DNA from 2 places in the Enterobacter sp. Taxon_2 genome. Region 2 is predicted to be linked to the other one. Evidence: predicted binding sites of a transcription regulator. Region 2 holds the regulator's gene; the other holds the start of a gene.
What was found. Region 2 encodes PurR, which represses purine synthesis genes. Its sites were predicted from a motif close to CANGCAAACGTTTGCNTG; they were not measured.
Positions count from the first base shown of each region.

Region 1: pyrC (dihydroorotase) is a predicted target of PurR. The motif match lies at 9,799-9,816, and genes of this name have one in related genera.

Region 1 is NZ_CM178024.1:1,815,665-1,830,309, reverse strand. Features, by position in the region: gene flgE (flagellar hook protein FlgE) at 1-522, opposite strand, end outside; gene flgD (flagellar hook assembly protein FlgD) at 549-1,259, opposite strand; gene flgC (flagellar basal body rod protein FlgC) at 1,271-1,675, opposite strand; gene flgB (flagellar basal body rod protein FlgB) at 1,679-2,095, opposite strand; gene flgA (flagellar basal body P-ring formation chaperone FlgA) at 2,253-2,912, shown strand; gene flgM (flagellar biosynthesis anti-sigma factor FlgM) at 3,006-3,299, shown strand; gene flgN (flagella biosynthesis chaperone FlgN) at 3,304-3,729, shown strand; gene murJ (murein biosynthesis integral membrane protein MurJ) at 3,789-5,324, opposite strand; gene AC4IC4_RS08570 (Gfo/Idh/MocA family protein) at 5,454-6,377, opposite strand; gene AC4IC4_RS08565 (YceH family protein) at 6,380-7,030, opposite strand; gene rimJ (ribosomal protein S5-alanine N-acetyltransferase) at 7,040-7,624, opposite strand; gene mdtH (multidrug efflux MFS transporter MdtH) at 7,861-9,069, shown strand; gene AC4IC4_RS08550 (lipoprotein) at 9,193-9,753, shown strand; gene pyrC (dihydroorotase) at 9,880-10,926, shown strand; gene dinI (DNA damage-inducible protein I) at 11,001-11,246, shown strand; gene bssS (biofilm formation regulator BssS) at 11,521-11,775, shown strand; gene solA (N-methyl-L-tryptophan oxidase) at 11,892-13,010, shown strand; gene AC4IC4_RS08525 (DUF2770 family protein) at 13,070-13,183, shown strand; gene AC4IC4_RS08520 (cytochrome b) at 13,391-13,957, shown strand; gene AC4IC4_RS08515 (YceI family protein) at 13,959-14,537, shown strand; gene trhO (oxygen-dependent tRNA uridine(34) hydroxylase TrhO) at 14,579-14,645, opposite strand, start outside.
Region 2 is NZ_CM178024.1:2,044,734-2,059,378, forward strand. Features, by position in the region: gene AC4IC4_RS09675 (sensor histidine kinase) at 1-1,234, shown strand, start outside; gene AC4IC4_RS09680 (response regulator transcription factor) at 1,227-1,850, shown strand; gene AC4IC4_RS09685 (GlcG/HbpS family heme-binding protein) at 1,928-2,407, shown strand; gene AC4IC4_RS09690 (hypothetical protein) at 2,439-2,579, opposite strand; gene AC4IC4_RS09695 (MBL fold metallo-hydrolase) at 2,705-3,487, shown strand; gene AC4IC4_RS09700 (carbonic anhydrase) at 3,560-4,195, shown strand; gene AC4IC4_RS09705 (FAD-NAD(P)-binding protein) at 4,224-5,819, opposite strand; tRNA gene AC4IC4_RS09710 (tRNA-Val) at 5,938-6,014, opposite strand; tRNA gene AC4IC4_RS09715 (tRNA-Val) at 6,019-6,095, opposite strand; gene mdtK (MdtK family multidrug efflux MATE transporter) at 6,249-7,622, opposite strand; gene AC4IC4_RS09725 (riboflavin synthase subunit alpha) at 7,848-8,489, shown strand; gene cfa (cyclopropane fatty acyl phospholipid synthase) at 8,521-9,669, opposite strand; gene punC (purine nucleoside transporter PunC) at 9,968-11,167, opposite strand; gene punR (DNA-binding transcriptional activator PunR) at 11,282-12,193, shown strand; gene purR (HTH-type transcriptional repressor PurR) at 12,211-13,236, opposite strand; gene cydH (cytochrome bd-I oxidase subunit CydH) at 13,534-13,623, shown strand; gene AC4IC4_RS09755 (MFS transporter) at 13,787-14,645, shown strand, end outside.

The DNA of each region.
Region 1 (14,645 bases), 230 kb from region 2:
CGGGTTGGTCGCATCGAAAGGGGCCGTTTGAACAGGGTCGGTTGAGTTCAGGTTGATCTGCTGCGTCGCGGTGGTGGTCGATTTTGCCGCCATCAGGGTATTCGGGATAGTAATCGCCTGAGGGTTCGCACCGGTCTGAACGGTAGGCGGCGTACCCGCTACCGGGTAGCCCGTCAGCTGCATGCCCTGCATGTTCACCAGCGTACGGTTTTCGTCCAGCTTGAACTGACCGTTACGGCTGTAGAACACAGAGCCGTTGGAATCAACCATACGGAAGAAACCGTTCTGGCTGATGGCAACGTCCAGACCACGACCGGTGTTGGTGGTGGTGCCGTCGCTAAAGTCCTGAGTGATGCCCGCAACCTTCACGCCCAGACCCACTTTGGAACCGGCAAACATGTCTGCAAATGATGCAGAACCGGATTTAAAACCATAGGTCGCGGAGTTGGCGATGTTGTTGCCAATGACGTCCAGGTTGGTGGCCGCAGCATTCAGGCCGCTGACCGCTTGAGAAAAGGCCATGACTTACTCCTGATAAGTGATAAGGCTTAGATAATCTGCCGAACTTCGTCGAGTGTGGTGGAACCCGAGGTTCCCAAATCCAGTTTGTTGCCGTCGCTTCCTTTAATCACGCCCTGGACCAGCGCGAACTGCAGCGGCTGCGCTACCAGCTGGGTTGTCCCGTTGCTGGCGCTGATCGCTACTTTGTAGGAACCGTTTGGTGCTTTCGTGCCGTCGGTCAGGCTGCCATCCCAGGTAAAGGTGTGAACGCCCGCCTTCAGCTCACCGATATCAATGGTGCGCACGACCGTGCCGTTGCTGTCGGTAATGGTTGCGGTAACTTTCTCCGCCGCCTGCTGCAACTCAACGCCAAACGGCGTGGTCGTCGTGGTGGTATTGCCGTCGGTGGTGCTGGTGCCTGCCAGAATCGTGGTCCCCGGGATCATCACCCCGTGGCCAATCAGGCTTGCCGCCTGCAGAGACTGGGCGCTGTTAATCTGCCCAGAGACGGAACCGAGGGTGGTGTTCAGTTTCTCAATGCCGCTCACGGTGCTGATCTGCGCAAGCTGCGTGGTCAGTTCGTTGTTCTGCATTGGGTTGGTGGGATCCTGGTTCTTAAGCTGCGCCACCAGCAGCGTCAGAAAGCTGCCCTGAAGATCGGCGGCGTTACTCCCCGTCAGGGAGTTAGAACCCGTCGTACTCTTTGTGTTGTTAACACCCGAGTTCGTAGGATCATTCACATTTACGGCGATGGACATGCATGTCTCCTTTACTGGCCGAGAGTGAGTGTTTTGAGCATCATGCTCTTCACGGTATTAAGCACTTCGACGTTGGCCTGGTAGCTACGGGAAGCCGACATGGAGTTCACCATCTCACCCACCACATCCACGTTTGGCATCTTCACGTATCCGCTGGCATCCGCGAGCGGGTTACCCGGCTCATACACCAGCCTGTCAGGCGCCTGGCTCTCTACCACATCAGACACCTTCACGCCGCCCGTCGCCGCGCCCGGCGCAGCATCGACCTGAAAGACAACCTGTTTGGCACGATAAGGCTGGCCATCGGGTCCGGTGACGCTGTCGGCGTTTGCCAGGTTACTGGCAGCCACGTTCAGGCGTTTGGACTGCGCGGTTAACGCCGAACCGGCGATATCAAAAATATTCAGCAAGGCCATCTATCAGTTCCCCCCCTGCAGGACGTTCATCATGCCTTTGATTTGTCCGCCGAGTACGGTCAGACCCGTCTGGTATTTCAGGCTGTTGTCGGCAAACTGGGTACGCTCCCGGTCCATATCCACGGTGTTACCGTCGAGTGAGGGCTGATCGGGAATGCGGTAAAGTAAATCGGTCGCTGGCGCGGTCATCGCCTGAGCAGGAATATGGCGAGAGGATGTCATGGCAAGTGCAACACCCGTTCCTTCGGCACGTCCACGCTCCATCACCTTTTTGAGTTCACTGGAAAAATCAATATCGCGCGCCTGAAACCCCGGGGTATCGGCGTTAGCGATGTTGGCGGCTAAAATCTCCTGCCGCTGGGCGCGTAAATTGAGCGCTTCCTGCTGAAAACGTAACGCGGCGTCGAGTTTATCGAGCATGTCTCCTCCGCTGATGGCAAAATTTCAGTTCACAGCTTAAATCTCACCCGGTCTCCCCTATCGACGGAATAAGCGCAAAATGCGTCGCTATTTATTGCGTTGATGCAAAACCACTGCAGGTAGAATTCATTCAACTCTGGAAACGGTGGAACTTGCGATGCAAACGTTAAAACGTGGCCTGATGGCAATTTTCTGGCTGTTTAGCCCGCTGGTGCAGGCTGAAGGCTTACAGGATCAGTTGACGGCTTTCTTTGCTGAGAAGCTGGCAGGCTTTAGCGATGACGTTACCGTTACCGTGCGCACGCCACCGAATCTGTACCCGACGTGTGACCAGCCTTCGTTCAGCGTGGTGGGGTTCACAAAGCTTTGGGGAAATGTGAACGTGCTGGCACGCTGCGCCAACGAAAAACGCTATTTACAGGTTGCAGTTCAGGCGACGGGCAATTATGTTGTCGCCGCCGTGCCCATTGCGCGCGGCAGCGTACTGCAGACGAACAGCGTGACGTTAAAACGCGGCCGTCTGGATCAACTGCCTCCACGCACCATGCTGGAAATAAACCAGGCACAGGACGCCGTCAGCCTGCGTGATGTTGCACCAGGCCAGCCGATACAGCTCTCAATGCTGCGCCAGGCATGGCGGATAAAAGCGGGCCAGCAGGTGATGGTGGTGGCCAACGGAGAGGGCTTTAGTATCAACAGTGAAGGGAAAGCGTTAAACAATGCCGCGGTGGCGCAAAACATCCGCGTCAGAATGTCCTCAGGCCAGGTGGTGAGCGGAACCGTCGATTCTGATGGGAATATTCTGATTAACCTATAATCTTTTTAAAGATTTCGCGGCGCGTGCCGATAAATATTCCACTAATGATGATGTCAGGCGCAAACGCCGCGAACCCTCGATGAGGACAACACTATGAGCATTGATCGTACATCAGCCCTGAAGCCGGTAAGCGCTGTACAACCTCGCGAAACGAATGACACTCCTGCGCAGAAAACGCGTCTGGAAAAACCGTCAACGTCCAACAGCACCAGCGTGACCCTGAGCGATGCGCAGGCGAAACTGATGCAGCCAGGCACCAACGATATCAATATGGAACGTGTTGAAGCGCTGAAAACGGCTATTCGTAACGGTGAACTGAAAATGGATACCAGCAAGATCGCTGATGCCCTGATTCAGGAAGCACAGAGTTTCTTACAGAGTAACTAACCGTATGAGTCGACTGTCAGAAATACTGGATCAAATGACGGTTGTCCTGAACGACCTGAAAACGGTAATGGACGCTGAACAACAGCATCTCTCTTCCGGTCACATCAACGGCAGCGCGCTGCAGCGTATTACTGAAGATAAGAGTTCGCTTCTGGCGACGCTGGATTATCTGGAGCAACAACGCCGCGCTGAGCAGGATCCGAAGCGCAGCGCCAATGACGATATTATTGAGCGCTGGCAGACCATTACCGAAAAAACCCAGCACCTGCGCGATCTTAACCAGCATAACGGCTGGCTACTGGAAGGTCAGATTGAGCGTAATCAGCAGGCACTTGAGGTGTTGAAACCGCATAAAGAAACCGGACTGTACGGTGCGGATGGTCAGACAGCGACTGCGCGTATTGCGGGTGTGAAAAAGATTTCGATTTGACGCATCAGCGACAAATCATGCAGTGGGGAGCACCATAAGGTGAACTCCCCTTTTGGCGTTTATGCCGTCCGGCGGGCAAACTCTTTCACTTTAAAGCCCAGCACCGCGAGCGTGGCAAAGTACGCCACCACCCCGACGCCCACCACGGCCATCAGCCGCATCAGACGGTAGGGCATGGTGCCCTGAGACCACTCCGGCATCACGTACATCATGCCGAGCAGCGCGGCAGACATCACCAGTACCGCAACGATCAGACGCACCAGGAAACTTCCCCAGCCCGGCTGCGGTGTAAAAATATCCTGCTTGCGCAGCTGCCAGTACAGCAGTCCGGCATTCAGACAGGCCGCCAGACCAATCGATAATGACAGGCCCGCATGCTTCAGCGGACCAATAAACGCCAGGTTCATCAGCTGCGTCATAATCAGCGTCACAATGGCAATTTTCACCGGCGTTTTGATGTCCTGACGCGAGTAGAACCCGGGCGCCAGCACCTTGACGACGATCAGCCCCATCAATCCGACCGAGTAGGCAATCAGCGCGCGTTGGGTCATGGCGGCATCAAAGGCGGTGAATTTCCCGTACTGGAAGAGCGACACCGTCAGCGGTTTGGCCAGAATACCCAGCGCCACCGCGCTTGGCAGGGCCAGCAGGAAGCAGAGACGTAACCCCCAGTCCATCAGGCGGCAATACTCATCATGATTACCGCTGGCAAAACTTTTCGACAGCGACGGCAGCAGGATGGTCCCCAGCGCCACGCCCAGCACTCCGGACGGGAACTCCATCAGACGGTCGGCGTAGTACATCCAGGAAACCGAGCCGGACACGAGGAACGAGGCAAAGATGGTATTGATAATCAGCGAGATCTGGCTGACGGAGACGCCGAGAATGGCGGGCCCCATCTGCTTGATGACGCGCATCGCCCCGGCATCTTTGAGGTTGATGCGCGGCAGCACCAGCATGCCGATTTTTTTCAGATGCGGCAGCTGATACGCCAGCTGCAGCACGCCGCCCACGGTCACCGCCCAGGCCAGCGCCAGTACCGGCGGGTTGAAGTGCGGCGCAGCGAACAGGGCAAAGCCGATCATGCTGACGTTAAGGAACGTCGGCGCAAACGCCGGTACAGAGAAGCGGTTCCAGGTATTCAGGATCGCCCCCACCAGCGAGGCCAGCGAGATGAGCAGAATATAGGGGAAAGTAATGCGCAGCAGCTGCGAGGTCAGCGCAAATTTGTCGGCCGTATCGGCAAAACCGGGCGCGGTCACCATAATCACCCACGGCGCGGCCAGCATCCCGAGTACCGTCACCACCGCCAAAGCCAGCGTCAGCAGCCCGGAGACATAAGAAACAAAGACGCGCGTCGCGTCTTCACCCTGCTTGCTTTTATATTCCGCCAGGATAGGCACGAATGCCTGGGAAAACGCCCCTTCAGCAAAAATACGACGCAGCAGGTTCGGCAACTTGAACGCGACGAAAAAGGCGTCCGTGGCCATCCCTGCACCAAATACCCTTGCCACAATGGCGTCGCGCGCAAAACCCAGCACGCGGGAAAACATGGTCATCGAGCTGACGGCCGCCAGCGATTTTAATAAGTTCATTAACGTGAATTTCCAGAACCATACGGATTTGTGAGCCGGGTAAGCGTAAGCGCCACCCGGCAAAGCCAACAAGCGGCGCTTAGTCTAACCGGATTTCAACGAATTACTATCCGCAGATGTTACAGCGAGTTATTCGCTCATGGCCTCGCGCCAGAGCCTTTCCACAATGCGCTGCGCCATAATGGCCTGCTCACCGGACGTTTCAGGAACCGTCTGATTTTGCACGCAGGTGATAAAGTGACGGGCACAACCGGCAAAACCGCGCTGTTCAAGCGTGCTCTGCCAGCCAGGGGCAGGTAGCGTCACCACGCCGCTGCCCTTCTCTTCCCGCCATTCACGCATGTCGGTTATTTCGTACAACGCGCCGTCGGTGACGGCCTGGACGGATTCACGCTGACTCCCCGCACGACGATGCATGCTGGTGGTGATCTGCAGATGGTCAATCGCGAAATGATGTTCGGCGTAGACCATTTCACCCTGCTCGTTCGTCAGTAGCGTGCCACTTTGCAGCTGTGCATTGTCGCTGGCGAGCCACAGCGCCGTATCCACAACGTGCAGATAATCATCCAGAAGGGTGAAGCGCAGATCGTTTGGCCCAATGCTGTCGGTACGGTGCTTATCCATCCGCAGCGAGGCGAGCGTGCCCGACTGCGCCTTCAGCTGTTGATAAAGCGGCGCAAAGCGGCGGTTGAAGCCCACCATCAGCGTCAGTTTTTTGCGCGCGGCCAGCTCAATCAGCCGTTCGGCATCCTGAACATTTTCAGCCAGCGGTTTATCCACGCAGACGTGAACCCCCAAATTGAGCAGCTCGCTCACCACCTGATAGTGGGTTGCCGTTGAGGTATGCACAAAAACCGCATCACACTCGCGGGCCAGATCCTGCAGGGAGGCAGCATACGGCATGCGCCAGGTTTCGCAGATACGTTCTGCCTTTTCTCGGGTGGGTGACCATGCCCCTTGCAGGGTCCAGTCCGTCGCCGCACCTAAAACAGGCAGCCAGGCTTTTTGCGCGATGCCGCCCAGCCCCACCACGCCTACGCGTAATTTTTTCACCGTCAGTCTCCCAAATGTGCCAGCAACGCATCCAGACGCTGTTTCAGCCCAGCGACCTCGTCTTCCAGCGCCTCTACGCGGGCAACCAAATCATCATCTCCAGCACTAATATCGGTTGCGCTGGATTTAACTGAAATATCAACTTCACCACTGAACAGATGCATATAGCGGCTTTCGCGTTTTCCCGGCTCTCGCGCCAGACGCACCACGTAAGGGCCGTCTTCACGCGCGGCTAGCCCTTCCAGGGTCTGCTCGACCTCCTGCATATCGCTGAACTCATGCATACGGGAAGCGCGCGTGCGCAGCTCTCCCGGTGTCTGCGCCCCGCGCAGCAGCAGCGTGGTGATGACCGCCACTTCTGCACTGCTCAGCTTCAGGTCGCCAAATTCGGAGTTACAAAAGCGCTGTTCGTATTTGGTCACGCGGTTGCCGAAGCCGCTGACGGTGCGCAGATGGTGGCGTTTTACCAATGCATCGAGCACGTCCTGAACCTCATGCTCGCTGAGGTTCATCACCGGCTCGCGGTTGGTCTTCTGGTTGCAGGCCATGGTCACGGCGTTGACGGAGAGCGGATACTGCTCCGGCGTGGTGACCTGTTTTTCGAGTAAGCACCCAATCACGCGCGCTTCTGTACCGTTTAGCTGATACTTCATCTTTTCTCCTTAACGACCTGCGGTCCAGTCCCGGGTGGTTAATGCCGTCAGAACGTGGTCGCGCCACTCTCCGTCTATCAACAGATAGTCTTTGGCGTAACCCTCTTTCTCGAACCCTAAACGCGCCAGCAAATTGCCGCTGCGCTGATTATGCGGCATATAGTTCGCCATGATGCGATGGATATGCTGCGTGCGTTGCATATAGCGGATCGCCACCGTTAACGCCTCGTACATCAGCCCCTGCCCCTGCCATTTCTGACCGATGGAGTAGCCAAGGTAGCAGGCGTGAAACGATCCCCGCACCACGTTTGAAAAATTGGCGATCCCGATAATCTCTTTCTCTTCAGGATCCAGCAGCGCGAAATAAAACGCGCTGCCCTGCTTGTGAAATTCCGTAATCATGCTTAGGCGCGCCTGCCAGCCGGAAGGGTAACAATGGCTCTCATCCCGAACGGGTTCCCAGGGTTTTAAAAACTGGCGATTCTCGGCGTAATAATCCGCCAGACGCCAGGCATCACGCTCATGCACCAGACGAACGACCAGCCTGTCCGTTGTCAGACGCACTTTTGGCACATTACTGCGATAGCCAAACATCGATACCACTCCTTCCCGTCACTTCTGCTTACCCATTAGCTTTACTATACCTGCGCCTGCGCCGTCTGTGAAAACAGTGACATACCATTTTGCCCTCTTTTCACACTTTTCGATGAGAACTCTCTATCAAAGCACCCTTTTGATAAAAAAATATTGTCGCGTTCAGGGGTGGGAAAAAACGCGGCGACACCGCAGAATGTTAGCGTGCTCACCATCTTATTTTCCCTGGAGGGAAAATGTCCCGCGTATCACAGGCCAGGAGCCTGGGTAAATATTTCCTGCTCGTCGATAACATGCTGGTCGTGCTCGGCTTTTTTGTCGTTTTCCCGCTGATATCGATTCGCTTTGTCGATCAAATGGGCTGGGCGGCATTAATGGTCGGCATTGCTCTGGGATTACGCCAGTTTGTCCAGCAGGGGCTGGGCGTCTTTGGCGGGGCCATTGCCGACCGCTTTGGCGCTAAACCGATGATCGTGACCGGTATGCTGCTGCGCGCGGCAGGCTTTGCCACGATGGCGGTCGCCCAGGAGCCGTGGCTGCTCTGGTTCTCCTGTTTCCTCTCCGGTATCGGGGGCACGCTGTTCGATCCGCCACGCACCGCGCTGGTGGTGAAGCTTATTCGCCCGCAGCACCGCGGCCGTTTCTTCTCGATTCTGATGATGCAGGACAGCGCCGGGGCGGTTGTCGGCGCCCTGCTGGGAAGCTGGCTGCTGCAGTACGACTTCCGTCTGGTCTGCGCGGCTGGGGCGGTGCTCTTTATTCTGTGCGCGCTGTTTAATGGCCTGTTCCTGCCCGCCTGGAAACTGTCGACGGTCAAAGCACCTGTCCGGGAAGGGCTTGGCCGCGTCCTGCGCGACAAACGTTTTGTCACCTATGTGCTGACCCTGACGGGCTACTACATGCTGGCTGTGCAGGTCATGCTGATGCTGCCGATCATGGTTAACGACATTGCTGGCACGCCTGCTGCTGTTAAATGGATGTACGCCATCGAAGCCTGCCTGTCGTTAACGCTGCTTTATCCGATTGCCCGCTGGAGCGAACGGCGTTTTCGTCTGGAGCATCGCCTGATGGCCGGGCTGTTCCTGATGACGCTGAGCATGATGCCAATCGGCCTGGTGAACTCTCTCCAGCAGCTGTTTACCCTGATTTGCACCTTCTATATAGGGTCGATCATCGCCGAGCCTGCCCGTGAAACGCTGAGCGCCTCCCTTGCGGATGCGCGTGCGCGCGGCAGCTATATGGGTTTCAGCCGGCTGGGGCTGGCGCTTGGCGGCGCATTAGGTTACGCCGGAGGCGGCTGGTTGTTTGATGCCGGCAAAGCGTTAAACCAGCCCGAACTCCCGTGGATGATGCTCGGCGTGGTGGGCTTTATGACGCTCCTTGCCCTGTGGTGGCAGTTCAGCCAGAAACGCAGCGCGAGCGGCATGCTCGAGCCTGGCGCGTAGCCTTTCCCTCGGGCGGGAGTCCCTCCCGCCCCACTTCTCAGTTTTTTCTGCTGGTTTCTGCCCATTCACGCTGACATACTGGCGTAACAGGACAGAAGCGCCGATTTTTCGTTGAGGAACACTATGAAGAAAATCGTCTTTGCCGCTGCATTAGTTGTCAGCGGTCTGCTGGTTGGCTGTAACCAGCTCACGCAATATACCGTCAGTGAACAGGAAATTAATCAGGCGCTGGAAAAACATAACAATTTTTCTAAAGACATTGGCGTGCCGGGGCTGGCGGACGCGCATATCGTGCTCACGAATCTGACCAGCCAGATCGGACGTGAAGAGCCAAACAAAGTCACCCTGGCCGGTGACGCGGATCTTGATATGTCCTCCCTCTTTGGCAATCAGAAAGCCAACATCAAGCTCAAGCTGAAGGCACTTCCCATTTTCAACAAAGAGAAAGGGGCGATTTTCCTCCAGGAGATGGAAGTCGTCGATGCGCAGGTGTCGCCGGACAAGATGGCGCCGGTTCTGCAAACCCTGATGCCCTATCTCAACCAGTCGCTGCGTAATTATTTCAACCAGCAGCCCGCGTACGTCTTAAGCGAAGATAAAAGCAAGGGCGAAGCCCTGGCGAAAAAATACGCAAAAGGCATAGAGGTTAAGCCGGGTGAAATCATCATTCCTTTCACCGATTAACCTGAAGGGCGCTGCGGCGCCCTTTTTTTTACGGAAAAGTGTGCAAACGAAAACGTTTCCGCTTATGATTTGTGTCCGGCAAAAACAGCCATCCTTATGACTGATTCCTGACAAGCCGGAGCTTCCATGACTGCACAACCCCAGGTTCTTAAAATCCGCCGCCCTGACGACTGGCATATCCATCTGCGTGATGGCGATATGCTGAAAACCGTCGTGCCTTATACCAGCGAAATTTATGGCCGCGCGATTGTCATGCCTAACCTGGTTCCACCAGTCACCACCGTCGATGCCGCGATAGCCTATCGCCAGCGCATCCTGGATGCCGTGCCTGCGGGACACGATTTTACCCCGTTGATGACCTGCTATCTGACCGACTCGCTGGACCCGAACGAAGTGGAGCGTGGGTTTAACGAAGGCGTATTTACGGCGGCGAAACTCTACCCGGCGAATGCCACCACCAACTCCAGCCACGGCGTCACCAGCATTGATGCCATCATGCCGGTTCTGGAGCGCATGCAGAAACTGGGCATGCCGCTGCTGGTCCATGGTGAAGTCACGCATGCCGAAATTGACATCTTTGACCGTGAAGCCCGGTTTATCGAGACCGTGATGGAGCCTCTGCGCCAGCGCCTGCCCGCGCTTAAAGTGGTCTTTGAGCATATCACCACCAAAGACGCGGCAGAGTACGTGCGCGACGGCAACGATCTTATCGCCGCCACCATTACGCCGCAGCACCTGATGTTTAACCGTAACCACATGCTGGTGGGCGGGGTGCGCCCTCACCTGTACTGCCTGCCGATTCTCAAGCGCAACATCCACCAGCAGGCGCTGCGCGAGCTGGTTGCCAGCGGGTTCTCCCGCGCGTTCCTCGGCACCGATTCCGCGCCTCACGCCCGCCACCGTAAAGAGGCAAGCTGCGGCTGCGCAGGCTGCTTCAACGCCCCAACGGCGCTTGCCAGCTACGCGACCGTATTTGAAGAGATGAACGCGCTGGAACATTTCGAAGCGTTCTGCTCCCTTAATGGCCCGCGCTTCTACGGCCTGCCGGTCAACGACAGCTTCATCGAACTGGAGCGTAAAGCGAGCCACGTTGAGGAGTCCATTGCGCTGACGGATGACACGCTGATCCCCTTCCTGGCGGGCGAAACCGTTAACTGGACGGTAAAACGTTAAAAAATCAATGCCCCTTGTTGTCAAACCGATAATATACCTGTATAAATAAACAGTATATTACACAGGGGGCATTTATGCGTATTGAAGTCACCATAGCCAAAACAACTGTTCTGCCTGCCGGCGCACTTGATGCACTGGCAGGCGAATTATCCCGCCGTATTAACAACACCTTTCCCGACAACGCGGGTGCCGTAACGGTGCGTTACGCCGCGGCGAACAACCTCTCCGTCATTGGTGCGGCGAAAGAAGATAAAGATCGCATCAGCGAAATCCTGCAGGAAACGTGGGAAAGCGCAGACGACTGGTTTATCACAGATTAATACTGCTCCCTCATTGTGTTTTTTTGCCGGGTCGCCCCGGCTTTTTTTTGTCTAAAAATACGGTAAGTTCAAATTAATTCGGCATCTTCTTTAAGAATCGTGAACAAGATGGTGTTTTATTGTTCGAACAATCCTAAAAAGCAGAAAAATGTGTTGCCACCTGTTTATTTTTCCCTTCGGAACCCTTATTACTTGGTATACTGAAGATGCTTTCAGAAAAACATGCATTGAACCTCAAAGCCGTTGTCTTCTAACACGCATTAAGGGGGTTATAATGGAAAAGAATAGTGAAGTGATCCAGACCCATCCACTTGTTGGCTGGGATATCAGTACCGTAGATAGCTACGATGCGCTGATGCTGCGTTTGCACTACCAGACCCCGAATCAACTCAACCGTGAAGAAGCGGAAGTTGGACAGACGCTGTGGCTAACAACAGACGTCGCCCGTCAGTTTATTTCTATTTTAGAGGCAGGTATTGCAAAAATAGAATCTGGCGACTATCAGGAAAATGAGTATAAACGGCACTAAGCTTATGCCCACTTTTCTCTCTACAGGCACCCTCGCGGTGCCTTATTTATTTCTCCCTTGTCTAACTCCGCGTTGTTAATTACTCTGCTAACAAAACGTCAGTTTATGAGATGCATATGAGATACGACTTAATCATTATTGGTAGCGGCTCCGTGGGTTCCGCTGCCGGTTATTACGCAACACAGGCAGGTCTGAAGGTCCTGATGATCGATGCTCACCTCCCTCCCCATGCGGAAGGCAGCCATCATGGCGATACCCGCCTCATGCGCCATGCGTATGGAGAAGGCGAGCGCTATGTCCCGCTGGTGCTTCGCGCCCAGACGCTGTGGGATGAACTGGCGAAACAGACCGAAGAGCGTATTTTCGAGCGTACCGGGGTTATCAACCTTGGTCCGGCTCATTCGGAATTTCTTGCCGGCGTCGAGCGCAGCGCGAAAGCCTTTAATCTGGACGTTGAGAAGCTGGACGCAACGGGCATAACCGCGCGCTGGCCTGAAATTAGCGTCCAGGACGATTATATTGGCCTCTTTGAAGCCCACTCCGGCGTACTGCATTGTGAAACAGCGATCAAAACCTGGGTCGACCTTGCCGCGAAAGCTGGCTGTGCACAGCTGTTTAACTGTCCGGTGGAGGCCATCACCCATGACGAGAATGGCGTCACGGTAACGACCCTTGACGGCGACTATTCAGCCTCCCGCCTGCTCGTCAGCGCAGGAACCTGGGTCACTCGCCTGCTGCCGGAGCTGCCGATCCAACCGGTGCGCAAGGTCTTCTCCTGGTTCCAGTCAGATGGGCGCTACAGCGCGCAGAATAAATTCCCGGCCTTCACCGGGGAATTACCGAATGGCGATCAGTTCTACGGTTTCCCTTCCGAGAAAGACGCGCTGAAAATTGGTAAACACAACGGGGGCCAGGCGATCACCTCCCCTGAAGAGCGTAAGCCTTTCGGCGCCTTTCCTCAGGATGGTTCGGAAGCCTTCTCATTCCTGCGGAATATTCTTCCGGGCGTCGGTGGCTTGCTGTATGGCGCGGCCTGTACCTACGACAACACGCCGGATGAAGACTTCATCATTGATACGCTGCCCGGGCATGACAACACCCTGCTAATCACCGGGCTGAGCGGCCACGGCTTTAAATTCGCTTCCGTGCTGGGTGAAATCGCCGCACAGTTTGCTCAGGGTATCACGCCGCAGTTTGATCTGACGCCCTTCTCACTCTCGCGTTTTAACGGATAATCCACACGGGCTCCGGACGTCCCGGGGCCCGTTTCATTCACACTGCATTACGGGGCGTTATGCGCAGGATCGTTAGCTTTCTGATGAATAATATTCGCGAGCATTTTATGCTCTATCTCTTATTGTGGGCGCTGTTGGCCATTATTGATTTTGTTTACATTGTATTTTACTGAAAAGCCTTACTGACAATAATTGACGTTAATTTATCTTTATTGAAACTCACCATTTCGCTTGCACGAAGAGATTGAATTAGCGTTAGCGATCCTTTTCAAAATTGCTGAAATAAATAAAATAAAAATCAATAGACAATTATTTCAGTTGCAATATCCCGCCTTCCCGTTCATTTTTACTTTCCGGTTAATTTGAAAATGGACATTCTGATGCAATTGCGTAACTCCTCCCGGCGCTACGGAATAATATCCATAAGTTTGCACTGGATATTTGCTCTTGCCGTCTACGGTATGTTTGGACTTGGGCTCTGGATGGTCACGCTCAGCTATTACGATGGCTGGTATCACCAGGCACCGGAGTTACATAAAAGCATTGGTGTCCTGCTGATGCTGGGCCTGGTTTTCCGCGTGATCTGGCGACATATTTCCCCACCGCCTGCCGCGCCGAAGACCCACAGCAAATTTACCCGCGTCAGTGCAGTCGCCGCGCATATTGCGCTCTATGCGCTGCTCTTCGCCATTCTGATTAGCGGATACCTTATCTCGACGGCGGACGGTAAGCCGATTAGCGTCTTTGGCCTTTTTGACGTCCCGGCAACGCTCAGCGATGCGGGCGCTCAGGCTGACACCGCAGGGGTCGTACACCTCTGGCTTGCGTGGAGCGTCGTGATCCTGTCCGTACTGCACGGGCTCGCCGCCCTCAAACACCATTTTATTGATAAAGACGATACGCTAAAGCGCATGCTTGGCCGCTCGTCAGTTGACTCTGGAGCATAAAATGAAAAAACACCTGCTGGGTATCGCCCTGGGTTCTCTGTTATTCACCACCGGTTCCGCCGTGGCGGCTGATTATAAAATTGATAAAGAGGGCCAGCACGCTTTCGTCAATTTCCGTATTCAGCATCTGGGATACAGCTGGCTGTACGGTACCTTTAAGGATTTTGACGGCACATTCACCTTTGACGAGAAAAATCCTGCCGCCGACAAGGTCAACGTGACCATTAATACTAACAGCGTTGATACCAATCATGCTGAACGTGATAAACATCTGCGCAGTGGGGAATTTCTCAATGTCGGGAAATACCCACAGGCTACTTTCACCTCCACGGAAGTGAAAAAAGACGGTGATAAGCTGAATATTACCGGCAACCTGACGCTTAACGGCGTAACAAAACCGGTCACGCTGGAGGCTAAATTATTGGGTCAGGGTGACGATCCGTGGGGCGGTAAACGCGCAGGATTTGAAGCAGCGGGTAAAATTCATCTGAAAGATTTTAATATCACAACGGATTTAGGCCCGGCGTCTCAGGACGTGGAGCTGATTATTTCCGTTGAAGGTGTACAGCAGAAATCATAATAGATTCGCCCGGCAGGCTTTTGCCGTGCCGGGCGTTATTATCATTCCGGGTCAGGGATACCCAGTTTGGTATTCAGACGGCCGCGTGATTTATTGAAAATCTTGTTG
Region 2 (14,645 bases):
CCAGTTCTGGGAGCACGATCGCGAGTTTGCAGCACTCTTCTCTGAGTTAAGCGCGGTACTGACGCAAAATGAGTCCGTATTGCCACTTCTGAATGGCGATGAAGATATTGCCACCCTGCGCAAAAAATTCCCTCAGCTTCTTGCCCTGGAAAAGACCTCCGGACGCCCGCTTGATGCGCCACGGGTTGAACCTGCCCACGAGATACAGTACTGGCTTTACAATCCCTGGCGTCAGATCCGCGTGCTGGTGGACCTCGGCCCGATCCTGAATGCGCACCATCCCTTTACTCATCTCGGGATCCGTTTTATGCCAAACGGCGACGAGCCAGCGTCTGATGCCTTCTGGCACTGGCAACGTGCTTTCCCGCAGCATACTCAACCTTTTACGCTGGAAGCCGATTCCCGGCCAGACTGGCTCGCCGTTAACGGGTTGATGTATCCCATCTTGTTTATCGGTTGGGGGATAGTGATTGCGCTGGCGAGCGTGGTGCTCTGGCAGCGCAAAGCGCGGAAAGAGGCCGAGCAAAGGGCGCTCTATTACCAGCACGCCAGACTGAATACCCTGGGAGAGATCACCGCCGGTATCGTGCATGAGATTAACCAGCCGCTTACCGCCGCACAGACGTGGATCCAGGGGGCGCAACGCCAGCTGCAGCAGGACAACGGGCCCGCGGTGTCGCAGGCGTTAGTGGCCGCGCTGACGCAAATGCAGCGAATTAGCGCCTTGCTGACCCGCTTTCGCGAACACGTAGTGCAGGAGAAAGTATCCCTGCGCGAAACTGACCTGGCACAGTGCTGGCTACAGGTGGTGAACCTGCTTGAGCATGAGCGCAGGGCCGAACATATCACGGTCAGCCATATGTTTGCCCCGGGGGCGACAACCGTTCTGGCCGATCGTCTCTGGCTGGAGCAGGTGCTGCATAATTTGCTCAGCAATGCGATTCAGGCGCAGCAGGCCTCTGCAGCTGGCTGGGTAAAGATTGAAAGTCATAAAAATGCGCGCGGTATCCTGATTACCGTGACTGACGGTGGTCCAGGCTTTAGCCCGGAGGCGTTACAAAATGCCTTCATGCCGTTTTACAGCGGCAGAGAGGAGGGAATCGGGCTGGGGATGACCTTAACGGAGTCATTGATGACACGAATGAATGGATCGATTACGTTGGGTAATGCTCCGCAGGGCGGAGCGCAGATCAAACTACAACTGATGCACGGAAAGGAGGCTACGGATGGATAAGACAGTCTGGCTGATTGATGACGATGAATCCATCAGGGAGTCGATGGCGTTTTTGCTTTCAGGCATGGGCTGGCCGGTCAGAACGTTTGAAAGCGTCGATGCTTTTACCGCTGCCCATGCGCGTGAGACCGCGCTGGTGGGCTGTATGCTGCTGGATATGCGGATGCCGGGTAAAGGCGGACTCGCCTGGCTTGAAGAGGGCCAATGGCCCTGGCCCCTGCTGCCGGTGATAATCATGACCGGACACGGTTCGGTTGACGCCTGCCGCCGGGCATTCCGTAACGGCGTCTTTGAGTTTTTTACCAAGCCGCTGGATGCCGACAAGCTTATCGAAACCGTGGGCCTGGCCTTCGAGGAGAGCCAGCGCCGCTTTGCCGACTGGCAGGAAACAACCCGGATCGCGGCGCGTTTCGCGCAGTTGACCGCGCGTGAGCATGAGGTGCTGGGTGAGTTGATGAAAGGGCTCAGCAACAAAGAGGTGGCTGCCCGGTTGAACCTCTCGCCGCGTACGGTAGAGGCGCACCGCGCATCGGCATTTACCCGGCTTGGCGTCAATAGCTTAGTCCAGGCAATCCGGGAATACGATAAATTGCAATCCGTAAAACTACCAGGATGAGTGCGTAATCAACCGAATACCGTTTCATCGTGCGGCTGAGTAACCTCTGGGTGTCTCTCAACACGCGAGGAAGTGCGATGAAAAAAATAATGATGGTTGCGGCACTGGCCGCGGGTAGCCTGAGTCTGGCGGCACAGGCCGATACGCTGAATCAAAAGAATCTCTCACTGGCGCAGGCGAATGCGCTGGCAACCTCCGCCATTCAGGCCTGTACGGCAAAAAATTATCAGGTGACCGTCACCGTTGTTGACCGCGCGGGCGTGGTGAAAGCGGTACAGCGCACGGACAATGCCGGTCCTCACACGGTAAAAGCCAGCGAAATGAAAGCTTATACGGCGCTTAGCGCAAAGAATGCGTCCGGTAAGGTGATGGAAGCGGCGCAGAGCAACGCCGGTGCGCAAAACATGCGTGACATTCCGGGTTTCCTGCTGCTGGCGGGGGGCTTGCCGGTGAAAGAGGGCGATGAAACAATCGGGGCAATTGGTATCGGCGGTGCGCCGGGCGGTCATCTTGATGAAGCCTGCGCGCAGGCGGCTATCGACGGGTTAAAAAAATAAAAAAAAGCACCGGCTTGCCGGTGCTTTTTAATCAGATCTTGCAGGCGTCGCCGCAGTCGTCGTCGGCGACAATCGCCTGCGCTTTTTTATCCGCGTCGTCCAGACGTTCCGCATTACGCTCTTCTGCTTCATCCAGACCGTTAAAGACTAAATTATCGAGATCAATTTCCATGTTGCACCTGCTCTGTTCAGTTTTCGATACTGGCACAGTATAGGGCAAAAAAAGCCAGCAATGTACCTCGCAGCACATAAGGATAATCCCTGCCATACTCAGTGCTTTATCGCTGAGGAGAGCACATGATTACACTCTGTAAAACCTGCGGAACGGCTTACGATACACAGCCTGAGAAATGCCCGATCTGCGAGGATGAACGCCAGTATGTACCCATCACGGGGCAGGCGTGGGCCGATCTCGATACCGTCACCGCCACGCATAGCAACAAATGGCAGCAGCTGGAGCCGCGATTGTTTGGGATCAAAACGGTCCCGGCGTTTGCGATCAATCAGCGGGCGCTGCTGCTGCAAACGCCCCACGGCAATATTCTCTGGGACTGTATCGCCAACCTCGACCCCGCAACCAAAACGCTCATTACCGCCCTCGGCGGCATCAGCGCGATTGCGATTTCACATCCGCACTATTACACCACGATGCAGGAGTGGGCTGCGGCGTTTGATGCGCCGGTGTACCTGCACGCCAGCGACAGCGAGTGGGTGATGCGCGACAGCCCGGCCATTCATTTCTGGGAGGGGGATGCGCTGGAGATTTTCCCGTCAGTCACCTTGCTGCGTCTGGGGGGGCATTTTGCCGGGGGAACGGTGCTGCACTGGCAGGAGGGGGACGGGGTACTGCTGGCGGGCGATATTCTGCAGGTCACGCCGGGTAAAGACGCCGTCTCGTTTATGTGGAGCTACCCGAACTATCTTCCGCTGCCGGCCCGCACCGTGGCGTCGGTCGTGAATCATCTGGAAGGCAGAACGTTTGAACGTCTGTACGGCGCGTTCGAAGGGCAGAACATCCTCGCTAACGCGGACGAAATTGTGCAGCGCTCGGGCCAGAAATATATTGCTTGTCTGAAGTAAACCACGATGGGTAAACTTTACGAGTGTGATCTCGATCATACCTAAACTAAAACAGATAAAAGAGACATTGCTATGCAACATATCATTGAAGGTTTTCTCAGCTTTCAAAAAGAGATTTTCCCGCAACGTAAAGAACTCTTCCGCAGTTTAGCGTCCAGCCAGAATCCCAAAGCGCTGTTCATCTCATGCTCCGACAGCCGTCTGGTCCCGGAACTTGTCACCCAGCAAGAGCCAGGACAACTCTTTGTCATTCGTAATGCTGGCAACATCGTGCCGCCGTTCGGACCGGAGCCAGGCGGTGTGTCCGCTACCATCGAATACGCCGTCGTGGCGCTGGGCGTCACGGATATCGTGATTTGTGGTCACTCCAACTGTGGCGCGATGAAGGCGATTGCCGATAACGCGAACCTGGAGCCGATGCCTGCCGTGTCACACTGGCTGCGCTATTCCGACGCGGCGAAAGCCGTGGTGGAGAAAAAAACCTGGGATAAGCCGATCGATAAGGTCAATGCGATGGTGCAGGAGAACGTGTTTGCGCAACTGAGCAACATTAAGACCCATCCTTCCGTCGCGGTGGGCCTGCGTAATAACTCCATCCGACTGCACGGCTGGGTGTACGACATTGAAAGCGGCGAAATCCTCGCCCTGAATAAAGAGACGAAAACCTTCGTTTCGCTGTCGGAAAACCCGGAAGTCTTCTTCGAGTAATCCGCGACAGCAGGGCACGGATGCCCTGTCAGTTTTCAAAATAGGGCAATCTCTGCCGCACCCCCGACGCGGGTTTTTCCGCCGCTTGCGCCATCGCCTCTGCAATCTCTGCACACTCCGCCAGCCCCTGAACGAAGGGACGATCGTGCATCAGCCACGGTATCGCACCGAAGGCGATACGCCCGCGAACGGTGTCTGGCGCTTTTAAGGTGTAATCCTCGCCGATATCGGGTATCTCATCGCCGGTCGCTTCCAGCTGTTTTCGCAGCGTCGGGAAGGGCAGATCTTTCGTTTTGAGCGGCTTTTGCCCGCGCGCATCAATAAAAACGTCGAAGCGGTAAACGGTCTCTTGTGTGGTTATCACCGTTCGATCGCTGCCAACGTCGAGCGTGTAGTCGTCACCGAGCGCGGCCACGCTGATGATGCCGGCTTCGCGAAGCGCGAGCAGCCTGCGGATAGACTGCGGAGGGATGGCGGCATAGTTGTCGATAAATACCCGAGCCAGCCCCTGTTTGAAGCGTTCAACGTCTCGATCGCTGAGATGGGGAACGATCTCCTGAACCACTTCATGCAGCCGAAGCACGGTATAGCGCCAGGCCACGGTACGGCGTTCGCGTTTATTTTTCTCAACTTCTTTCAGGTTATCTTCCGCCCAGGTAAAGGGACCGTGCCGTTTACGATCCTCAAACCAGGCCTCACGAAGGGTGTCCGCATTCAGCGTATGCAGAGACATTTTTTCGCACCACTCCGGATCGGCAAGCTGAAGCTCTTTGACCATCAGGACAAAGATACGATCGAGCAGGCCATCCGGTCCTTTGGCAATCTCGCTTTCCACCACGCGTTCGGTCAATATCGACAGCGGCTCGTAAGGAATAGGGCAGTAAAAATCGGCTTCCGGCAGAATGCCAGTCCGGGACATCAGGACAATCTTCAGCGCCTCGCTGCCTTTATTCAGCACAAATTTATCATCGCGAAACGCACCGTGCTGCATTACGACCGCCATGGCCGCGTCGAGACCGCTTAACGATGTCCCCATAATACCGACGCGACAGGGAGGAATACTGGCGTCCATCAGACCGGACCATGGGCTGGGGAAGAACGTGCGCGTGGCTTCATCCTCCTCTGGCCAGACGTGGCCGGTGGCGATAACCGCGAGGTCGAAGCGTTCAGGAAAGGCGCTGCCGTTGACGGAAAGCGTAACGCCTTCTTTCGAGGGCACGATATCGGTGACCTGGGCGGATTTATGGACATCAACCTGAAATCCCCGTTTTTTCGCCTCTTTTACGATGGACCGAAAGCTGTCGCGGAAATACTCACCCAGCAGGATCCGGGGCAGGAACTGTCGGTTATGCAGGCGGGCTTTATCAACCTTGAAGCGTGCCAGATGGGATTCGCTCTGGCCCTTGAGCCAGTCGAGGTAGGTCATAAAAATGGGCGGGATTTCAATACTTGCGATATTTGCCAGCATCAGACGAGAGTTATCGTCGTCGTTATAGGGCATACCCACGCCCGCTTCATCACTTTGTTCAAAGACGGAGACCGAAAGCGGCTGCGGGTTTTTAAGAAGGGCGTAAAAGGTATAAATCCCTGTTGGGCCGGAACCGATAATGGCGATTTTCTTCATCGACGGTTGTCCTCTCTTTTTTCCATGAGAAAAGCGTAGCAGGAGAACAGTAATGAAAATGAAGGATTAGGAAAATTCAGGCTATCAGAAGAGGATTTGCACCATTTCAGGACTGAAATGGTGCGTCCGAGTGGACTCGAACCACCGACCCCCACCATGTCAAGGTGGTGCTCTAACCAACTGAGCTACGGACGCAGAATGGTGCGTTCAATTGGACTCGAACCAACGACCCCCACCATGTCAAGGTGGTGCTCTAACCAACTGAGCTATGAACGCAACGTGTTGTCGGTGACAACGGGGACGAATATTAGCGGCACAGCACCGAGGTGGCAAGAGGGAAAATGCAATTTTCTCTCTGATTTCACGCGATTGCTGTATTACCGCGCAAAGTGAAGAGAAAGTAGCCGCCGGGTGGCGGCTACTGCGTATTTAACGGGCAGCGCGTTGCAAAATGACCGTTGATGGCTGGCGCTGCAGGAAGCGCATGCGCATCATCATCATAATCGCCGCCGACGTCAGGCCGATGATAAAGCCCATCCAGAACCCCGCCGGTCCCATGCGGTCAACCACAAGGTCGGTCAGGGCCAGAATATAACCACACGGCAGACCCAGCACCCAGTAGGCGATGAAGGTGATAAAGAAAATGGAGCGCGTGTCTTTATAACCGCGCAGCACGCCGCTGCCAATCACCTGGATGGAGTCCGAAATCTGGTAAATCGCAGCCAGCAGCATCAGGTGCGATGCCAGCGTGACGACCTCCGGATTGTCGTTATAGAGCAGGGCAATCTGCTCGCGCAGCGCCACGGTGAAAAGCGCTGTGCAAATGGCCATGCAGACGCCGACGCCCAGTCCGGTCCGCGCGGCGGTTTGCGCATCGAGCGTCGAACCTTGTCCCAGGCGGAAGCCCACGCGAATCGTCACTGCCGCGGCCAGCGACATTGGCAGGACGAACATCAGGGAGCTGAAGTTCAGCGCAATCTGGTGCCCGGCCACGTTCACAATGCCCAGCGGGGAGACCAGCAGGGCAACCACGGCAAACAGGGTCACCTCAAAGAACAGCGCAAGGGCAATCGGCAACCCTAACTGCACCAGACGCGTCATGATGCTCCAGTCCGGCGTGCTGAATCTGTTCTCGTTGCGAATGTCGCGCATGGAGCGGGCGTGCTTCACGAAGGTAAGCATCGAGAAGAACATCACCCAGTAAACGGCTGCTGTCGCCACGCCGCAGCCGACGCCGCCCAGTTCCGGCATCCCGAAATGACCGTAGATAAAGATATAGTTAACCGGGATGTTGACCAGCAACCCGATAAAACCCATCACCATCCCGGGCTTGGTTTTCGCCAGACCTTCACACTGGTTACGCGCTACCTGGAAAAAGAGGTAGCCGGGCGCACCCCAAAGCAGGGCACGCAGATAGCCCACGGCTTTATCCGCCAGGGCCGGGTCAATGTTATGCATAGCGCGGATGATATGGCCCGCGTTCCAGAGCACGACCATGATCAGCACGGAGACAAACCCTGCCAGCCAGAACCCCTGACGGACCTGATGGGCAATGCGCTCGCGACGACCCGAGCCATTGAGCTGAGCGATAACAGGCGTGAGTGCGAGCAGCAGACCGTGGCCGAACAGGATGGCCGGAAGCCAGATTGACGTACCGATAGCCACGGCCGCCATATCGGTGGCGCTGTAGCCACCTGCCATTACCGTATCCACAAATCCCATTGCGGTCTGGGCCACTTGCGCGATGATCACTGGTATAGCCAGTGCCAATAACTGGCGCGCTTCATTCATGTACTTCTGCACGTGAACACCTTTATTTTGTAGTTATTTGAGAGACTAAAAAAGCCGCCGAAACGGGCAGCGAGAAGAAAATGCAGGGGGGTGCCAGCTATTGTAGCGGGCTTTAGCTATTTATCTAGTGAAAAAATCGCCAGAAAATGCGCTCCGCTGGCAACCTGTTTTTCCAACTGTTATTGTGGTGGGATTAAACGGTGTCACCACCGTCCGGAAAAAACAGGAGTTGTAAGCATGTTTACTGGTATTGTGCAGGGCACCGCCAAAGTGGTGTCCATTGATGAAAAACCTAATTTCCGTACTCATGTTGTTGAGCTGCCGGAATATATGCTTGAGGGCATTGAAACCGGTGCGTCGATTGCGCATAACGGCTGCTGCCTGACCGTGACCGAAATTAACGGCAACCAGATTAGCTTTGATTTAATGAAAGAGACGCTGCGCATCACCAACCTGGGCGAGCTGGCGGTGGGCGATACCGTCAACGTTGAACGCGCGGCGAAGTTCAGCGATGAGATTGGCGGCCACCTGATGTCCGGCCACATCATGACCACCGCTGAAGTGGCAAAAATCGTGACCTCGGAAAATAACCGTCAAATCTGGTTTAAAATGCAGGATCCGTCATTAATGAAATACATCCTCTATAAAGGATTTATTGGCATCGATGGGATTAGCCTGACGGTGGGGGAAGTGACGCCAACGCGTTTTTGCGTGCATTTAATTCCTGAAACGCTGCAGCGCACCACGCTGGGCACCAAAAAACTGGGGCATAGCGTGAATATCGAAATCGATCCGCAAACCCAGGCGGTGGTGGATACGGTTGAGCGCGTGCTGGCAGCAAAAGAAGCCGCAATAATAAAGACCACTGAAGAAGAATAAAAAATAACCCCGGATATCCGGGGTTATTTTTTTAGCGAGCGACACGCAGTCCGTGTTCAATCCCACGGCTGAATACCACCTGCCAGAGCTGAATATCCCGTGCGCGAAACGCCCCCGCGCAGGCATTCAGATAATAGCTAAACATCCGTTTGAATCGTTCAGAATAGTTGTCCGCAATCTCAGGCCAGGTCTCCTGAAAACGCGCATGCCATGCCATCAACGTGGTGTCGTAATCCGCGCCAAAGTTATGCCAGTCTTCCATCACAAAATGGGATTCGCTGGCGTTGGCAATCTGGCGAACGGACGGTAAACAGCCATTCGGAAAGATGTATTTATTGATCCACGGGTCAACGTTATTGTCGGTCCGCTTAGAGCCGATGGTGTGCAGCAGGAAGATGCCGTCCGGTTTCAGATTACGATCCACCACCTCAAAATAGGTGTCGTAGTTTTTCGGCCCGACGTGCTCGAACATGCCGACGGAAACGACCCGGTCAAACTGTTCATTCAGATCACGGTAATCCTGCAGCCGGATATCCACATCGAGACCCTGGCAGCGCTCCCGCGCCATTTTTTGCTGTTCCGCTGAAATCGTGACGCCCACTACGCTGACGCCATAGTGCTTCGCCATAAAATACGCCAGCCCACCCCAGCCGCAGCCGATATCCAGCACGCGCATGCCGGGCTGTAGCTGCAGCTTCTCGCTAATCAGACGCAGCTTTGCCTGCTGTGCTTCCTCAAGCGTCGACGCGTCTTTCCAGTAGGCGCAGGAGTACTGCATGAACGGGTCCAGCATACGGCTGAACAGGTCATTGCCGAGATCGTAATGCTCTTTGCCGACGATCCACGCGCGTTTTTTACTTTGCAGATTGAACAGTCGGGCAGAGGCGACACGCAGGGTGTCTTTCAGATTGCGCGGGAGTTGGTTTTCCAGACCGGCACGCAGCACGCTGGCAAAAAAGGTATCCAGACGTTCGCACTCCCACCAGCCGTCCATATAACTTTCTCCCAGGCCTAACGATCCCTCCCGCAATACGCGTTTAAAAAAGTCGGGATGTTTAACCTGAGGATCGGATGGCGATGATCCATTGATAGTGATGCCTGCTCGACCTAACAGTTCACTGACGATCCGGGACCAGTTATCGTCCGGAACGCTGACTTCTTCTATACACGATGAACTCATAGCTTCTCCATCACCCTGATGTGATCAGAACCTTCAAACAGCGTAGACGCTTTTTTTGGTTTGTGAGAAATCTCACGGTAAATACCGCGAGGCTAATATCCGACGTAGAACAGAGGAAGGGAGATAACCCTTGCCGAAATGCCTTCCATGGTAAAACGGGAGCACTCCGGCTCCCGTTAACACTTAATATTTATCGTATTTAATCGAACCAAATTTAGTATAGGCCTCAAAATTTGGTGATTCAATAGAAAATTGTTAGCAACCTAATCACTGAAATGTAACATGATTTCTGGCGCAATCAGGCATGCGAGGTTTCCACCTGAGCGCCGCTATCCTGCTCACGCTGCGCGGAGGCCTGCATGCGATAGCCCATCACCGCCAGCGCAACGGTGACCAGCATCACGCTGGTGGTGGTTAACAGTGGCGTCGCAATCAGCGCCGAGACCACCAGGCTTGCCAGGAAGCACAGACCCAACTGCAGGGTATTTTGCAGCGCGGCGGCGCGGCCTGTCGCCTGCGGGAACGGGCGTAACGCTTGTGCCACCACGATCGGGTAAATCGCCCCGTTCGCCACGGCCATGACGCAGAAGGGGATCAAAATTTCAGCCAGGCCCGCGCCCGGAATAAACCCGACGGCCCAGGTGCCGATGACGCTCAGCGCATACAGCACCAGCAGCCATGGCAGCATCTGCTGACCTTCCCATTTTTGCAGCGCCGCGCGACAGCCGTACCCGCCCACCAGGAAGGCGATAGTCTGCGGAACATAGCTCAAACCGATGGCCGCCGGGCTGTAGCCCATATCGTGCAGAATGAACGGCGAGCCGGTAAGCCACGCGAAGAAGCTGGCCGAACAGGCGGCGTAAATCAGGACATTGCCGCGATATGCTTTGGCGCTCAGCAGGGAGGTGAAGGTAATCGGCTTCGCATCCGCATGCGCCTCTTTTTTATGCGCGGGCTTAAGGGCAAACGCTGGCAGCATCAGCACCAGCGTGATGGCAAACAGCGTGGCAAAAATGGCCTGCCAGTCAAAGTGCGCGAGGATCCAGCTGCCCAGCAGCGGAGCCAGGGCAGGGGAAAGACCCACCAGCGGCATAATGGTGGCGAAAATACGGTTTGTGCGGTTAGCCGGATAGTAGTCGGTCACCAGTGCCTGCCAGGTCACCGCCGCAGCACAGACGCCCACGGCCTGAATAAAGCGCAGCACCAGCAGCCAGGTGGCATCGCGCACCCACAGCATCCCCAGGCAGCCCACGGCAAAAATGGCCAGACCCAGCAGCAGTACCGGTTTACGACCAAAGCGATCCGAGAGCGGTCCCCACAGCAGCTGCGCGAAAGCGAAACCGGCAAGGAACAGGCTCAGGCTGGCGCTGATGGCCGCCGCAGGGGTTTGCAAATCTTCCTGCATGGCGGCAAACGCGGGCAGGTACATGTCGGTGGCCAAAAAGCCCAGCACGCTTAAGCCGCCGAGCCAGACTAAAAATCCTTTCCTGGGTTGCATTCTCTTATTCTCCTGAGGAGGCAGGTGTACGTTGGCGCAGAGTGTAGGGAGTGCAAAGCCGCTTGTGAAACGCTAATATTTGGCGGGTGCATTCAAATTTTTTGCAGGCAGAAAATGTGGTCAGATTATTCTCTTGAAGTGGTCGATGCTGTCGCGCGTAACGGCAGCTTTAGCGGTGCAGCGCAGGAGTTGCACCGCGTCCCTTCGGCCATCAGCTACACGGTGCGTCAGCTGGAGGAGTGGCTGGCGGTTCCGCTGTTTGAGCGGCGCCATCGTGATGTGGAATTAACGCCCGCCGGGGCGTGGTTTTTGAAGGAAGGGCGTTCTGTTATCAAAAAAATGCAGATCACCCGCGAACAGTGTCAGCAGATCGCTAACGGCTGGCGGGGGCATCTTTCCATCGCGGTGGATAACATCGTTAAGCCGGAACGTACCCGGCAGATGATCGTCGATTTCTATCGTCATTTTTCAGATGTCGAGCTGCGGGTCTCGCAGGAGGTGTTCAACGGCGTCTGGGATGCGCTGGCGGACGGCAGGGCAGAGATGGCAATCGGGGCCACGCAGGCGATCCCGGTCGGGGGACGTTACGCCTTTCGCGATATGGGCATGCTGAGCTGGAAGTGCGTGGTGGCAAGCGATCATCCGCTGGCGGTGATGGAGGGGCCGCTCAGCGATGATACGCTGCGCAACTGGCCGTCGCTGGTGCTGGAGGATACCTCCCGTTCATTGCCCAAGCGTATCACCTGGCTTCTGGACAACCAGCGGCGGGTGGTAGCCCCTGACTGGGAATCGTCGGCGACGTGCCTCAGCGCCGGACTGTGCGTCGCGATGGTGCCCGTTCATTTCGCGCGTCCGCGCATCGATACCGGAGAGTGGGTTGAGCTGACGCTGGAGAATCCGTTCCCGGATGCGGCCTGCTGCCTGACCTGGCAGCAAAGTGATGTCTCGCCTGCGATGGCCTGGCTGCTGGATTATCTGGGAGACAGCGAAACGCTAAATCGGGAATGGTTACGGGAGCCAGCATAGCTGGCCCCGTAAAGCGATTAACGACGGTAATCGCGGAACGGACCGTCCGCAACGGAACGGCGTTCGATAAGACGCGGGTGAACTTCAATGGACTGCGACTCTTCACGTTTGTTGACGATCCTGTCCATCAGCATATTGAAGGCCGTTTCGCCCAGCGAATCTTTCGGCTGATGAATGGTGGTCAACGCTGGCGTGAAGAAACGCGCGTTACGCACGTTGTCATACCCGATCACGGAAATATCCTGCGGTACGCGCAGACCCAGCTCGTCGGCAGCGCAGAGCGCGCCCATTGCCATGATGTCACCCCCGCAGAAAACGGCGGTCGGACGGTGTGGCTGGGAGACGATCTGCTGCATTGCGCGGTAGCCCGACTCCGGCTCAAAGTCGCCCTGCACAATCCAGTTTTCCGGCACGTTGATCAGCGCTTCTTCCATCGCTTTCATAAAACCGGCCAGACGGCCCGCGCCGGTGTTGCGCTCCAGCGGACCGGGGATCACGCCAATCTCGCGGTGACCGCGTTCGATCAGATAACGACCGGCCATATAGCCGCCTTCAAAAGCGTTATCGATAACGGAATCAGTGAAATCCGCGCGCGCTTCACCCCAGTCCATGACCACCATGGGAATATGGCGATACTCTTCGAGCATCGACAGCACGGATTCCGGGTACTCGGAACACATTACCAGCAGGCCATCAACGCGCTTTTGCGCCATCATCGACAGGTAGGCGCGCTGTTTTTCAATGCTGTTCCACGCGTTGCCCAGAATCAGGGTATAACCTTTCTGGAAGCAGTTTTTCTCAACCGCTTCAATGATCTCGGCAAAATAGGCCGCTTCACTGCTGGTGGCCAGCAATCCAATGGACTTGGTGTGATTAACCTTGAGGCTGCGCGCAACCGCACTTGGCGAATAGTGCAGCTCTTTGATCGCTGCCCAGACGGCGTTGCGCGTCTCTTCCGCCACAAAGCGGGTTTTGTTAATTACATGTGATACGGTTGTAGTGGAAACGTTTGCGCGTTTTGCTACGTCTTTAATTGTTGCCATTAAATGTCACTCCAGACCATATCCTAAGCTCCTGAAAAACTTGAAGGTAAACGTTTGCCTTCTCTCACCCTTATCACGCAATCTTGAATTGCGGCACGCCGGGAAAACGACACGGGACGTCAGGAGGGGGTCAATGGCCGGTACGCTAATAAATTTAGCGTGGAATTTTGTCCTATCTTGATGAAAAGGGGAAGAGGTAAAGTGTTTATCAGCCTAAATCCAGGAAGATTTTTGACGTAAATTATGCAAAAATGAGCAGGCTCACTTTTCGTGGGGGGATTAAAAGGAGAAAAATTGATGAGTTCCGATCTGAAGTTTTCGCTGTTCACCACCGTTATTGTGCTGGCTCTGATTGTCGCGGCCGGTCTGACGGCTGCGCTGCACTGATTTACGCGGAGGGAGAGTCTTCTCCCTCCCGATCGACCCGATTGTTACTTCTCTGGCAAAAATCTTTTGCCATTTTGTTAACTTCTCATTTTTTGTGATTGATGTCATGCTTTCCGCTTCTTTGTTCTGTGTCACCACATGACACGGCATCCGGAGTTGACGCATGAAAATCAATTTTCCCCTGCTGGCCCTGGCGATTGGCGCTTTTGGGATTGGCACCACTGAATTCTCCCCGATGGGGTTACTGCCCGTCATCGCCCGCGGCGTGGACGTCTCGATCCCTGCGGCAGGGATGTTAATCAGCGCCTATGCTATCGGCGTGATGGTGGGGGCGCCGCTGATGACGCTTCTCCTTTCGCACCGCGCGCGCCGCAATGCGCTGATTTTCCTGATGGCGATTTTCACCCTGGGCAACGTGCTTTCGGCCATTGCGCCGGACTACACCACGCTGCTGCTGTCACGCATTCTGACCAGCCTTAACCACGGCGCGTTCTTCGGGCTGGGATCGGTCGTGGCTGCCAGCGTGGTGCCAAAACATAAGCAGGCCAGCGCCGTAGCCACCATGTTTATGGGGCTAACGATTGCTAACATTGGCGGGGTGCCTGCGGCAACCTGGTTGGGCGAGGTTATTGGCTGGCGGATGTCATTCCTGGCGACGGCTGGACTGGGCGTGGTCGCAATGGTGGCGTTGTTCTTCTCCCTGCCGAAAGGCAGCGCGGGTGAACGTCCTGACGTGCGCAGAGAGCTGTCGGTGCTGATGCGCCCGCAGGTGCTCTCCGCGCTGCTCACCACCGTGCTGGGGGCAGGGGCGATGTTTACCCTCTACACCTATATTTCACCGGTATTGCATGACATCACCCACGCAACGCCTCTCTTTGTGACCGCGATGCTGGTACTGATTGGCGTGGGCTTCTCGATTGGCAACTATCTCGGTGGGAAATTTGCCGACCGTTCCGTAAGCGGCACGCTGAAGGGCTTCTTAACCCTGCTGATTGTCATCATGATTGCCATTCCGTGGCTGG